Linked DNA regions of Endozoicomonas sp. GU-1. The protein of the gene in region 1 interacts with the protein of each later gene in a pairwise test. Links are inferred from orthologs where the notes say so. Each region holds a gene or a part of one and is shown in the gene's direction. Other genes may lie near its edges.

Region 1 (8,460 bases):
AAGAGGGGTTGTATTTGACATACCTCGAACCCTTCTTTTTAACAAGCCCCAGAACGCCCATGAGCGTATTTATGGCTTGCTGATACGCTCACTGCTTACCCTGAATAAAGCCCGGCAGTTTATCGCCCTGCACTGTGAGGAAGAACCCGAAACATCAAACAGCCGGAATGACCGGCTTCGACAGGAACAACAACGCCTTCATGTACTGACTGGGAATCTTCAAATAAAATTGGCCAGCCATGTGTGCCGTGATGATTTTGAGCGCAGGGTTAACGGCTGGCTGGCGACAGCTCAGCTCGTCAATGATTACCAGCTGAAGAGGCAGGATTTTGTCAAAGAGCTGCTGACGATGATGAATCCTGAATAATACCAATTCCACCTTCTAAATATGATGCTTGCTGATAACCTGTGAAAAATTAAGGAGAAATGCTATGGGTCTGTTTGATGCCTTACTGGGCAATGCAGGTGAGATGAGCAATACGGAAGCAATGGAGGATCTGGCAACCATTCTTAATCCGTCGGAGTCCATAGAGCTGGCCTATAAAAGCTGGTGCGGGATATGGTGGTTTTGACCAATCACCGGTTGATTCTGATCGACAAGCAGGGGCTTACCGGACGCAAGGTTGAATATCGCTCAATACCTTATAAGTCGATCATTATGTTTACTGTTGAGTCTGTAGGCCATTTTGATCTGGATGCTGAACTGAAACTATGGATTTCCGGCCAGCCAGAGTCAATGCAGATGGAATTTAACAGCAAAACCAATATTTATAAGCTTCAGGCACTCCTGGCGGCAAAAGTGGCAGGGCAGTAGTTGCTTGCCAGCCAGTCGTTGATAAAGGCCACCATCGTGGCCTGTTCGGTTTAGCCCTGGACTCTCAGCAGGTTTGAGAGTGCCGGATTGGGTTTGTCGGCGGCTTTGAAAATCAGTGCGATTTTGCCAATCGTTTGAATGAGATCAGAGTTTGTCGCGCTGATCAGTTCGCTGACCAGTTGCTGGCGGGTTTCCCGGTCGCCAATGGCGAATTTCACCTTGATCAGTTCATGGTCATTCAGTGCGCGTAATGTTTCTTCAACCACGCCATCTGTCAGCCCCTTGTCTGCCACAATGACGACAGGGTTCAGGTTGTGGCCGATGGTACGGAAATGCTTCTTTCTGGCTGCATTCAAGCTCATGTTTGCTATTCCTGATAATTTCTTTAATAACGAATCGTCATACACGATATCTGATGATGGGTATGACCGTATTTTTCCAGAGAAGTTTTCGTTAATGCAGGTTGGGGACAGAAAAGTACTGTTCATGGAGCGCTTAACGGTCATTGACTGGGTGTCGAAGAGAGCGAATTAATGTCCAGCGCCGTGGACTGCGGAATGGGTCTCAGGCTGGCAGCATTTAAGTCACTCGACAGCATATGCAAGCTTCTGGTGGCGCATGCTATCGCTTTCTGGCTGCTGAGGGAAGTGTGCCTGCTGTTCGAGGCTGCCCGTATAAGTGGTGACTTGTCTCTTCGGCAGTGGTTGAACAATACGTATTATGCTGATGGTGTTACAGCTGTTAGTGATTACTGACTCCACAATAATAAACATGCCAAAGCGTTTGATCAGCACCAGTGTGTGGAAAGTGTTGGCTTGTGGTGCGTAATAACCCCTAATCATCCGCTTAATCTTTTATTGTCTTCTGCTGTCACCGCCATGCTGTATAAGATATTATCACCATGACTTTTACTTTACCGGCTGATGGAAATCTCAGCTTTTGTCAGGTGTAAACTTTTACCCCTTTCGGTTTTCGGTTTGATGTTGTCCAAATATTTTTCAGGCAACGTCTAGGAGCCTGTCCGAGAATAGACTGCCCTACTGCGGTGGCAGCAAATTGGTCTAAAAATTCCGTTTTGTTCGGCAAATAGCCCCGCTATTCACCTCACAAAACGAAATTTTTATCCTCAATTTTCTGCCATCCTCGCTATGGGGTCGCCTAGACGGGCGCTATTCTCGGACAGGCTCCCAGGCTTAATTTACAGGCAGTTTGCAAAAAGATTATGGCGAGATCCAAAAGTAGTGGTCGCTGGTTAAAAGAGCACTTTGATGACCACTATGTAAAGCAGTCGCAAAAAGATGGCTGGCGATCCAGGGCCAGTTATAAACTTCTGGAAATTCAGGAGAAGGATAAACTCTTTCGCCCGGGTATCCGGGTGGTTGATCTGGGTGCGGCACCCGGTGGCTGGTCTCAGGTAGCAGTTGAGTTAGCGGGTGATCAGGGGCGGGTGGTTGCTTCTGATATTCTGCCAATGGATCCTATCGCCGGGGTTGACTTTGTTCAGGGTGACTTCACAGAAGACGCGGTGCTGGAACAAATACTCGAAACCATCGGTTCGGACCGGGTAGACCTTGTAATTTCCGATATGGCCCCCAATATGAGTGGAGCACTCTCTGTTGATCAGCCCAATGCCATGTACCTTGTGGAACTGGCACTGGATCTGTCCAGGCAGGTGTTGCGTAAAGGAGGTGTGTTTCTGGTTAAGGTGTTTCAGGGTGAAGGCTTTGATGCCTATCTGAAAGATATGAAAACCAGCTTTGACAAAGTGCAGACCCGCAAGCCAACGGCTTCCAGGGCGCGCTCAAGAGAAGTATATCTACTGGCCTCGGGCTTCAGGGGATAATACCGGGCGTTGAATAATAGGATGCATTAATCAGCATGATAGAAGACAATCACTGTCACACCGTCCGCTGATCGTGTATCGTTGCAGATAAGCATTAATACATAATCACAGCGAGCCAGGGGAACGTGCTCAATATAAACGATTACCTGAGGCTTAAGTACGCTCAAGAGAGGTTAGCCCCTTGAATGATATGGCAAAAAATCTGATTCTCTGGGTCATAATCGCCTTGGTGCTATTGACCGTCTTTAAAAACTTTGATGGCATGCAGTCGTCTACCCAGAAGGTTGCCTATTCTGACTTCATCAGCATGGTAGAAAATCGCCAGGTCAGTAAGGTTGTTATTGATGGTTTTACCATCACCGGCATGTTAAACAACAGTGAACGTTTTGAAACCAATCTGCCGCCCACTGTGCCAGACAACAAACTGATGGATGAACTCCTGCTGGGCAAGGTACAGGTTGAGTCCAAACCTATTGAAAAGCAGAGTATCTGGACACAGCTATTGGTGGCCAGCTTCCCGATTCTGGTGATTCTTGCGGTCTTTATGTTCTTCATGCGTCAGATGCAGGGCGGCGGCGGCGGCCGGGGTGGCCCGATGAGCTTTGGCAAAAGCAAGGCCCGCCTGCTGTCTGAAGATCAGATCAAAACCACGTTTGCCGATGTAGCCGGTGTTGAAGAAGCCAAGGAAGATGTTCAGGAGCTGGTCGACTTCCTGAAGGATCCCGGTAAATTCCAGCGTCTGGGTGGTCGTATTCCCCGGGGCGTTCTGATGGTAGGTCCTCCGGGTACTGGTAAAACCCTGATCGCCAAAGCGATTGCCGGTGAGGCCAAGGTTCCGTTCTTTACCATCTCCGGTTCTGACTTTGTTGAGATGTTTGTAGGTGTTGGTGCTTCCCGTGTTCGTGACATGTTTGAGCAGGCCAAGAAGCAGGCACCGTGCATTATCTTTATTGACGAGATTGATGCGGTCGGTCGTCACCGTGGTGCCGGTATGGGCGGTGGTCACGATGAACGTGAGCAGACCCTTAACCAGCTGCTGGTTGAGATGGACGGTTTTGAAGCGAACGACGGTATTATTGTAATTGCTGCTACCAACCGTCCTGATGTTCTTGACCCTGCGTTATTGCGTCCCGGTCGTTTTGACCGTCAGGTGGTAGTTGGCTTGCCGGATATCCGTGGTCGTGAGCAGATCCTGAAAGTGCACATGCGCAAGGTTCCGGTTTCTGACAATGTGCAGCCTTCGGTTATTGCCCGTGGTACTCCCGGATTCTCCGGTGCCGACCTGGCTAACCTGGTTAACGAGGCGGCACTCTTTGCGGCACGGGCTAACCAGCGCACCGTTGGCCAGAAAGAGTTTGATCTGGCGAAAGACAAGATCATGATGGGCGCTGAGCGCAAGTCCATGGTCATGAGTGATAAGGAAAAAAGCAATACAGCTTATCATGAAGCAGGCCATGCCATCGTTGGCAGATTGGTTCCGGACCATGATCCAGTCTACAAAGTGAGTATTATTCCGCGAGGCCGGGCACTTGGGGTGACCATGTTCCTGCCTGAAGAGGACCGCTACAGCCAGAGCCGCCAGGCACTGCTGAGCCAGATATGTTCACTGTTTGGTGGCCGTATCGCAGAAGAGATGACGTTGGGGAAAGATGGGGTAACCACCGGTGCCTCCAATGATATCCAGCGTGCTACCCAGATTGCCAGAAGCATGGTGACCAAGTGGGGCCTTTCTGAAAAGCTCGGCCCACTGCTCTACGATGAGGATGAGGGTGAGGTTTTCCTGGGTAAAAACTACGGCAGCGGTGGTTCCAGGATGAATGTCTCCGGTGAAACGGCGAAGATCATTGATGAGGAAGTTCGTCGGGTTGTTGATGAATGTTACTCCCGCGCCAACCAGATTCTCGTCGATAACCGCGACAAGCTGGATCAAATGGCTGAGGCGCTGATTCAGTACGAAACCATTGATAGTGATCAGATTGATGACATCATGGCTGGCCGTGAAGTCCGCCCTCCCAAGGATTCCGGCGATAACGATGACAGCGGTGTAAAAGCTGCTGCTGATGAGCCTGAAGTAAAGGCCGAAGACGGTGATAAACAAGATTCAGGCGGTTCGATTGGTGGCCCAGCTGGGGAGCACTGATCGTCAGTCAGGTCTATGATGATGAAGGGCAGGTTTATCCTGCCCTTTTTTGTATCTGCCAATTTGTCCATGGTTATCGGTTTTTTGGCCACGGTTGGTATACCCGCTCAGGGAGAGTGATTGGTTGGCCATCAGAGAAAAATGACTGAACGGGATCTGAGGAGTATTCATGAGCAACGAATTCAAGTTGAACTGTGCAGGGAAAATGCTGGATCTGAACAGGCCCAGGGTGATGGGGGTTTTGAACGTTACACCGGACTCTTTTTATCAAGGGAGCCGCTGTGCTGATAACTGGCTGAACGTTGCCGAGCAGATGATCAAGGACGGGGCGGATATTCTGGATATTGGTGGCGAGTCAACTCGCCCCGGTGCTTCCGGTGCGCCAGCCCAGGAGCAGGAGTTAGAGCGGGTTCTGCCGGTTATCGAAGGTTTGGCGTCGCGCTTCAACGTCATTATCTCCATTGATACCAGCTCTCCTCTGGTGATGAAAGAGGCAGTAAAAGCGGGCGCGGGGATTATTAATGATGTCCGGGCGTTGCACCGTGAGGGGGCGCTGGAAGCAGCAGCGGAAACGACGGTTCCCATTATTCTGATGCACTCTCTTGTTGATCAACCTGAGCCCGGGGTTGTACCGGTCTATGGTGATGTGGTTAAGAGGTCAGCCAGTATTTGATGGCTTGTGTGGAGCGCTGCGAGAATGCCGGAATTGCCAGGGAGCGCTTGATACTGGACCCGGGCTTTGGGGGCGGTATGTTTGGTAAAACGCCGGTGTACGATCTTGAAATGCTGAAGGGTTTTCGCCGCTTCCATGAACCCGGTCTGCCGGTATTGGCGGGTATGTCCAGAAAGTCCTTTATTGGGGCAACCCTGGACCGGGATACTGAAGACCGGCTTCCGGGCAGTCTCGCTGCAGCCATGCTGGCTGCACAGGCAGGTGCTCATATCATCCGTGTGCATGATGTCAGGGAGACGGTTGATGTCCTGCGTTTGCTTCAGGCCGTTGACGAAGCTTAACGTTTTCATTTGAAAAAATAATGATGCCTGCCAGTCTGGAGATCGAGCTTCTGCAGTGGTGGGTAGTCTTCACTGTCATTAAGTCATCAATGTCGCCTATTCCTTAAACCCTCTTCGTTTTCAAGATAACCTGATGGTACTGGTGGTTCACTTGAATGAGTGAGATGATTACCGGATATTGCTTTCAGAAATTCTTGGTAAACGGCTATGGCTCGCAAATATTTTGGTACCGACGGAATTCGTGGGAAGGTGGGGGATTTTCCGATTACCCCGGATTTTGTCCTCAAGCTGGGCTGGGCGGCGGGTCGTGTGCTGGCTGAACAGGGTGAAGGGAAAGTCATTATTGGCAAAGATACCCGCATTTCCGGCTACATGTTTGAGTCCGCGCTTGAGGCCGGTCTGTCTGCTGCCGGTATCGATGTTGTTCTGACCGGGCCAATGCCAACCCCGGCCATTGCCTATCTGACCCGAACCTTTAATGGGCAGGCGGGTATTGTGATCAGCGCCTCCCATAACCCGTTTTACGACAATGGTATAAAGTTTTTTGCAGGCGACGGCACCAAGCTATCCGATGAGGTTGAGCTGAAGATTGAAGCATTGCTTGAGTCAGAGATTGAGGTAGTGGATTCCCAGAGCCTGGGTAAAGTGACCCGGATGAATGATGCTGCAGGCCGGTACATTGAGTACTGCAAGGGCAGCACTTCCCAGCAGCTGGATCTGCGTGGCATGAAAATGGTGATTGATGCCGGCCACGGTGCAACCTATCAGGTTGGTCCTGCGGTCTTTCGAGAGCTGGGTGCGGAAGTGATACCGATGTGCATCCATCCGGATGGCGTCAACATTAACGAGAACGCTGGTGCTACCAGCCCGGAAGGCATGGCTGCCAGAGTCAGGAAAACCGGTGCGGATCTGGGAATTGCCTTGGACGGTGATGGTGACCGGGTCATTATGGTGGATGATAAAGGTGAGATCGTCGATGGCGACCAGCTGCTGTTTATTATTGCCATGGATCGCCATTCCAGGGGGATCTTGAAGGGTGGTGTCGTGGGCACGTTGATGACCAACCTCGGGATGGAGAAAGCACTGGAAGCTGCCGGCATTCCCTTTGCCAGGGCCAATGTCGGTGACCGTTATGTCAATGAACTGCTGATAGCCAATGACTGGCAGCTCGGCGGTGAGTCTTCAGGCCACATTATCTGTCGTGATGCATCGACCACGGGTGATGGCATTGTCTCGGCATTGAAAGTGTTAAAAGCCATGCAGACAGCAGGTAAGTCACTGTCTGAAATGGTGGCTGCGATCACACTTTATCCACAAGTCATGATCAATGTCCGGGTGCAGAACAAGCGGGACACCGACACTATTCCAGGTATTGTTGAGGCGGTAAAAAAAGCAGAAGAAGAGATGGCCGGAAAAGGCCGCGTGCTTCTCAGAGCTTCAGGAACTGAGCCAGTCATTCGAGTGATGGTAGAAGGTGAAGACGGCGATCAGGTAAAGGCCCAGGCGGAAAAGCTGGCAAAAGTGGTTGAACAGGAAATGTGCTGAATGACGCCCGGTGCAGGTATCGGCCTGCACTGGAGCTGTGTTGCCTTGATTTCAATAGCTTCGCAGGGCTTGACTTATTGTATGTTGGTGTCTTTCGGGTTAGTATTCCGGCCTCGCGATCAAAGAGGTAAGCGGTATGCGTCAGCCACTGGTAGCCGGAAACTGGAAGATGAATGGTTCTTCTGACAGTATCCGTGAGCTTGTTGATGGAATCCTTTCGGGACTTGAAACCAAGGCTGAGGTGCTCGTTTTTCCACCTAGCGTATACGTTCAGCAGGTACGCGACTTGCTGAAGGGTTCTGCGGTTAAATTGGGTGTGCAAAATGCCTCCGATAAGCTGTCAGGAGCCTATACGGGTGAAATCTCTCCTCTGATGGCCAAAGACCTTGGCTGTGAATATGTACTTATTGGTCACTCTGAGCGTCGTTCCCTGTATGGCGAAACCGATGCCGATGTGGCTGCGAAATTCTGTGCTCTGGTTGACCAGGGTCTGGTGCCAGTGCTTTGCGTTGGTGAGACTCTGTCTGAGCGCGAAGCTGGTGACACTATGAAAGTAGTGGCTCATCAGATCAATACTGTGCTTCGGGCTGCTGGTCCGGAGCGTCTGGCTAATTATGTAATTGCCTATGAACCAGTTTGGGCTATTGGAACCGGCCTGACTGCAACCCCTGAACAGGCGCAGGAAGTTCATGCTGAAATTCGTGCGCTGCTGGCAGAAAACGATCCGTCCATGGCGGACAGAACCCGTGTTCTGTATGGTGGCAGCATGAAGGCTGACAACGCGGCAGAACTGATGAGCCAGCCTGATGTTGATGGTGGTCTGATCGGTGGTGCTTCGCTGGTAGCTGCTGATTTCAAGGTGATTTGTCACGCTGCGGGATAGTAATGGAAACCATTATTCTTCTTGTGCACGTGCTGGTAGCTGTTGGCGTGATCGCTATGATCATGCTGCAGCAGGGCAAAGGTGCAGAAACAGGAGCCAGTTTTGGCTCGGGGGCTTCGCAAACGGTGTTTGGAAGCCAGGGCTCAGCAAACTTTCTGAGCCGTACAACCGCTATTCTGGCAACGATCTTTTTCGTCACCAGTATCGGTCTGGCGATGATG
Region 2 (5,946 bases), 1.7 Mb from region 1 along the record:
CCCGACAACTGGCTAAAAGGCAGTTAACCTGGCTCAGAAGCTGGCCTGATATTCACTGGCTTGATACGTTTTCCAACAACCTGCCGGGTGATGCCTTGAAAGTTTTGGAGGGTGCCCTTAAATAGCATCGGTATAATTCATAGTCATGAGGTAAAGTGCATAGCCCTGAGGAATGCCAAGGGTGTAAATGTAACTTTCTTCCATAAACCATTGGCTGTTTAGACTTATTGCTTAATAAAGTAGTACCTTAGAACCTCTAATTGTTCCGGCAGGACTGGTTGGAGTAGCTAGTATTACTTATTGAGTGCGGTGTTGGGTTAGCTTAATGTGAGTCGGCATTTCATAGGCTGTACATATATTGAACAATGAGTACTGGCACAGCCGGTCCAGCGGATAGTCCTCCCCAAAGTGAAACAAGGCTATTCAAAAACCCGAGAATTAAAAGGAGTACAGAAATGTCAAAAGGGCATTCTCTACAAGACCCTTACCTGAATGTGCTGCGTAAAGAACGCGTGCCGGTTTCTATCTACCTGGTTAATGGTATTAAGCTTCAGGGGCAGATTGAGTCTTTCGATCAGTTCGTTATTCTTCTCAAGAATACGGTGAGCCAGATGGTTTACAAGCACGCCGTATCAACTGTCGTTCCCAGCCGTCCGGTTCGTTTGCCGATGCAGGGTACTGATCAGCCTGAGAATGAGTAATTCTGTTGATGCATCTTGAAGGCACCTGAGGTGCCTTCAGGTGTTTATATTTATTTTAAAAATGAGCCATGTGGCGCAGTCTTGTTTTCAGGTTGTCTGTTAGCTGGTTCTCAGCTCGTGCGGTTCGTGGCTGTTTAGGAGATCTATTTGTTTTTTGACCGCCATGAGGGTGGTGAAACCGCAGTTCTTGTTCATCTGGAATTGAACGATGAGCGTGAGCGGGAAGACCCCCAGGAATTTATGGAGCTGGTACGCTCCGCTGGCGTTGAGTCTGCCGCATTTATTACCGCAGGCTGCAAACATCCCAATCCCCGTTTCTTTGTCGGTCCCGGCAAAGTTGAAGAAATCCGTCAGCTGGTTGTCCTGCACGATGTCGATGTTGTGCTGTTTAATCATGCCCTCTCTCCGAGCCAGGAACGTAATCTGGAAAAAGAGCTGAAATGCCGGGTTATTGATCGTACCGGACTGATTCTGGATATTTTTGCCCAGCGTGCCAGAACCTTTGAAGGTAAACTTCAGGTTGAGCTGGCTCAGTTGCAACACATGAGCACACGACTGGTTCGCGGCTGGACTCACCTTGAACGGCAAAAGGGCGGTATCGGCCTGAGAGGACCGGGTGAAACCCAGCTGGAAACTGACCGTCGTCTTCTCAGGGCGCGCATCAAAAGCATTAGCCGTCGTTTGGAAAAGGTGCGCAGGCAGCGGGAGCAGGGGCGACGTTCCAGACAGCGGGCAGAGGTTCCCCAGGTATCACTGGTCGGTTATACGAACGCTGGCAAGTCGACACTGTTTAACCGCGTGACCGAGTCGGTGGTTTATGCGGCTGACCAATTGTTTGCCACCCTTGACCCAACACTGCGGCGAATTGATTTGCCAGATATCGGGCCTGTCGTTCTTGCGGATACGGTGGGTTTCATACGTCACCTGCCTCATAAGCTGGTGGAGGCATTTCGGGCAACCCTTGAGGAAACCCGTCAGGCTGATCTTCTGCTGCATGTTATTGACAGCCATGATCCGGAGCGTCTGGAAAACATGGATCAGGTTCATTCGGTACTGAAAGAGATCAATGCGGATGAAGTGCCACAGTTGGAGGTCTATAACAAAATTGACCTGTTACAGGGGGTAGAGCCGAAAATCCAGCGCAATGATGAAGGGCGTCCTGTGCGGGTCTGGGTTTCCGCAGTGACCGGAGAGGGTGCTGATCTGCTGCAGGACGCCATCAAAGAGTTGCTTTCTGATGATATGCTGCAGGGACAGTTAACCCTGAAACCTGCCCAGGGACGTATCCGTGCCCGTCTTTATCAGCTTGGTGCTATTCAATCCGAAGCCTACTCCGATAGTGGTGATGTGGTTCTGGATATTCGCCTGCCAAAGTCTGACTTTGAGCGCCTTTCCAAGCAGGAAGGTCTGAGTGAGAGTTGCTTTAATTCCATGCTGTAAGCTCTTGCGGTTTGTGCGTATTGGCTCAGGTCAATACGTACGATGTCTTTTATCTTCAATATTACCTTCTCGCTGTCTCTGCTGGCTTTGTGCCAGTAACAGTATGTACTGTTTATGCAGTCAAAAAGTGTGGTCGCAGATGATAAAAAGCGTTCCTGGCTGGACAGAATATTTCATCAGGACAGATGGATGAAATTTGGGCGAAACAGCTCTGATTTGGTGTTTGTAAAGAAAATCCGTTGCGGTCTTTACCAATTCGGCTTGCGCTATTCGCTATCCAAACTCTACAATCTGGCTCAGGAACTATCTTTACCGGGTACGTCTTATTGAGTGCCTGTAAAGGCTGGTCAGGATTCCGGACGGTACGGATACATTGCATTTTTTACGCTCCTGTGTTGCAGTGAAGGGCGAAGTGGAAGTTGATGACTGCTCTGGAAATTTATCCTGCGACGTCATGTCATACCTGGGACTCTCAAGGTCTGTAGGTAACTATGGTATGCACATCCTCTGATGGACCGGCAATGGATTTAATCGCCTGTTGTCCCCAGTAACAGGGATGCTCAAACCAAAATTCAATCTGATGCTGACTCTACGGAGACATATATGGCCTGGAACGAGCCGGGTGGAAACAACCAGGATCCATGGGGCGGTGGTAACAAAGGCGATAAGCAAGGACCACCGGACCTGGACGATGCTTTTCGCAAATTTCAGGAAAAACTGAATTCCATGTTTGGGGGTGGCCGCAAAGGCGGTGGTGGCTCCGGTGGTGGTGCTCAGGCAGGCTCCTCTTCCGGCATTTTTATTGGCATCCTGATACTCGCTGTTGCAGCCTACATCTGGAATGCGGTCTATACCGTTGATGAAAAAGAGCAGGCCGTCATCCTGCGCTTTGGTGAGTATGCAGAGACGGTTGGCCCAGGCCTGCATATGTACTTCCCTCCCATTGAAACCAAGTTTCAGGAACGGGTGACTGAACTTCGGACCTATAACCTCTTGCAGCAAATGTTGACCGAAGACGAGAACATCGTCGAGGTGGCCATGTCGGTTCAGTACAACATTGATGATATCAAGCACTATGTTCTCAACGTTGCCAAGCCGCTGGTGAGTCTGGAAGAGGCGACACAGAGTGCGTTGCGTCATGTTGTCGGTGGCTCCGAAATGTATCAGGTGTTGACCGAAGGTCGTGAGGTGATGGGTATCGAAGTGCGTGATCGCCTTCAGGCTTACCTGGACAGCTACGGTACCGGCCTTAATGTGGCCAAGGTAAACATCGAGAGCGCCCATCCTCCCAAAGAAGTGCAGGCAGCGTTTGATGACGTTATCCGCGCCCGTGAGGATGAAGAAAGGGCCAAGAACAAGGCTCAGGTGTATGCCAACAAGATCATTCCGGAAGCCCGTGGTCAGGCTCAGCGTATTATTGAGAGTGCCAACGGTTACCGTGATGAGGTAGTAGCCAAGGCAGAGGGTGAAGCGGATCGTTTCGTGAAACTGTTGGGTGAGTACCAACAGGCACCTGAAGTAACCCGCGAGCGTCTGTATATTGAGGCGATTGAAGACGTGTTCAGTAAATCCAGCAAGGTACTGGTGGATGTTGAAGGTGGCAATAACATGATGTATCTGCCGCTGGATAAACTGACACAGTCCCATGGTAGCAGCAAAGTGCCATCCAGACAGTTATCTGCCCAGGAATTAAACGAGATTACCACCCGGGTGACAGAAGAATTGAATAAACGCGTCAATAGCTCGCGAGTCAGTGGGGGGAGGGTAAGTCGATGAGTCAGAAAGCCTTCACTGGACTGATTATTTCTCTGGTTGTTGTAATACTGGCGTGGGGAAGTTTATTCGTTATCTCCGAACGGGAGAGGGCGGTGCAACTTCGTTTTGGTCAGGTAGTACGTGACAGTATTCCTCCGGGCCTGCATGTGAAAATCCCGCTGGTTGACAAGGTTAAGGTGTTTGATGGCCGTCTGCAGACTCTGGATGTGCCATCCGAGCGTTTCCTGACCCTTGAGCAGAAGGCCGTGATTGTGGATTCCTACATCAAGTGGCGCATTCACAACGTCTACGACTTCTACCGCGCAACGGCAGGCGATGTATTCCGTGCCAGTAACCTGCTTGCCCAGCGTGCTGAGTCCAGCATGCGGAACCAGTTTGGTAGCCTCACTCTGAACGAAGTGGTGTCCGGCCAGCGTGACGAGATGATGGAAGAACTGACCACAACGCTGAATGAAGTTGCCCAGGATGAGCTGGGGGTCAGTGTTATGGATGTACGTATCAAGCGGATTGACCTGCCTCCCCAGGTCAGTGACTCGGTATTTGAGCGGATGTCATCCGAGCGTGAGAAAGAGGCCCAGGACTATCGTTCCCGTGGTCAGGAGATGGCAGAAGGTATCATGGCGAATGCCGACCGTGAAAAGCAGGTGGTTCTGGCCGATGCCTACCGTCAATCTGAAATGATTCGCGGTGACGGGGATGCCAGGTCAGCTGAGATTTATGCCAAAGCGTATCAGCAGGATCGGGAATTCTATGCCTTCTATCGTAGCCTTCAGGCTTACAAAGAGAGCTTCGGAGAGTCCGGTAACGTCATGCTGATAGAACCAAAAGGTGATTTCTTCCGCTACTTTAATCACGATAAGCAAGGCAAATAATGAACTCTTGCTGCCAGCGCTAAAAAACCGTGGTAATATTATCAAAACCGGGCCTCGCCCGGTTTTTTCGTGTGTGGGCAGGTAGCGAAGAAAAAACTTCCACAGTAACAATAAGAGAGGCTGTTATGACCGTCGCTGATCGCTGGCTGCTGCCTGATGGGATTGAGGAAATTCTTCCCGGCAGAGCCCGTTGTGCTGAAAAGTTAAGGCGCGACATACTCGACCTGTTTGACCGCTGGGGTTACCAACTGGTGATTCCTCCCCATCTGGAATTTATCGAGTCACTGACGGCAGGTGTCGGTCATGACCTGGATCTGCAAACCTTCAAGGTAACCGATCAGCTGACCGGTAGAACCATGGGATTAAGGGCAGATACCACACCGGCGGTGGCCAGAATTGATGCCCATACCCTGAAAGTGGATGGGCCGGTAAGACTTTGTTATTCAGGCAGTGTCTTTCATACCCGCCCCGCTTCCCTCGGGGCTTCAAGGTCACCCATCCAGATCGGTGCAGAGCTGTATGGTCACTCTGGCGTGGCAAGTGACCTGGAAGTGATTTCCCTGATGCTGGAAACCCTGGCTCAGGTGGAAGCCGATTCAGTCAGTCTGGATCTCGGGCATGTGCAGATTTACCGTTTGCTGGCATCTCAGGCCGGACTGTCGGGTGATCAAGAGCTGGCGCTTTTTGATGCCTTGCAGCGCAAGGCGATCTCTGAAGTTGAACAGCTGGTCAATCAGTGGGATATCAGCGCAGGGTCTGCCCGAATGCTGACAAGCCTGCCCAATCTGGCCGGTGGTCCGGAAATACTGGAACGGGCCAGGGGTGAGCTGGCTGATGGTCCTGAGGGCGTTGCCACTGCTCTGGATGAACTCGGGTTGATTGCCAGAGAGATTACCAGTCTTTATCCGGGTGCTGACTTCTATTTCGACCTGGGCGAACTCAGGGGCTACAACTATCATACAGGTGTCGTTTTTGCGGCTTATCTGCCCGGTCAGGGGCAGGCAATCGCCAAAGGTGGGCGCTATGATGGGATCGGTGAAGCCTTCGGCCGATCACGCCCTGCGACCGGTTTCAGCACTGACCTCAAGACGCTTATGGAGCTTAAGGCGTTGCTGGAGCTGAAAACAGAAAGTACAGATGACTGTACCGAAGGCAAG

Evidence for each region. The genes of interacting proteins can lie anywhere in the genome.
Region 2: the proteins of ftsH (region 1) and hflC interact in binary tests that used the Escherichia coli proteins (3 or more experiments, as listed by UniProt). The link is inferred for Endozoicomonas sp. GU-1 from one-to-one orthologs.

Annotation. Positions count from the first base shown.
Region 1 is NZ_CP114771.1:4,458,826-4,467,285, forward strand. Bases 2,370-5,322 are described here. They hold ftsH (ATP-dependent zinc metalloprotease FtsH), read left to right. Parts: upstream 2,370-2,847; coding sequence 2,848-4,797; downstream 4,798-5,322. Other genes in these bases: rlmE (23S rRNA (uridine(2552)-2'-O)-methyltransferase RlmE), read left to right, coding at 2,370-2,657. Outside these bases: O3276_RS18425 (hypothetical protein), read left to right, coding at 1-367; O3276_RS18430 (PH domain-containing protein), read left to right, coding at 432-572; O3276_RS18435 (PH domain-containing protein), read left to right, coding at 560-814; O3276_RS18440 (YhbY family RNA-binding protein), read right to left, coding at 865-1,176; O3276_RS18445 (hypothetical protein), read right to left, coding at 1,399-1,656; more of rlmE, read left to right, coding at 2,037-2,369; glmM (phosphoglucosamine mutase), read left to right, coding at 6,019-7,356; tpiA (triose-phosphate isomerase), read left to right, coding at 7,493-8,239; preprotein translocase subunit SecG, read left to right, coding at 8,242-8,460. UniProt on the Escherichia coli protein: Acts as a processive, ATP-dependent zinc metallopeptidase for both cytoplasmic and membrane proteins. Plays a role in the quality control of integral membrane proteins.
Region 2 is NZ_CP114771.1:2,777,036-2,782,981, reverse strand. The notes cover bases 2,852-5,851. They hold hflC (protease modulator HflC), read left to right. Parts: upstream 2,852-3,913; coding sequence 3,914-4,789; downstream 4,790-5,851. Other genes in these bases: O3276_RS11500 (ATP phosphoribosyltransferase regulatory subunit), read left to right, coding at 4,915-5,851; hflK (FtsH protease activity modulator HflK), read left to right, coding at 2,852-3,917. In the rest of the region: tRNA (adenosine(37)-N6)-dimethylallyltransferase MiaA, read left to right, coding at 1-125; RNA chaperone Hfq, read left to right, coding at 456-701; ribosome rescue GTPase HflX, read left to right, coding at 849-2,141; more of hflK, read left to right, coding at 2,745-2,851; more of O3276_RS11500, read left to right, coding at 5,852-5,946.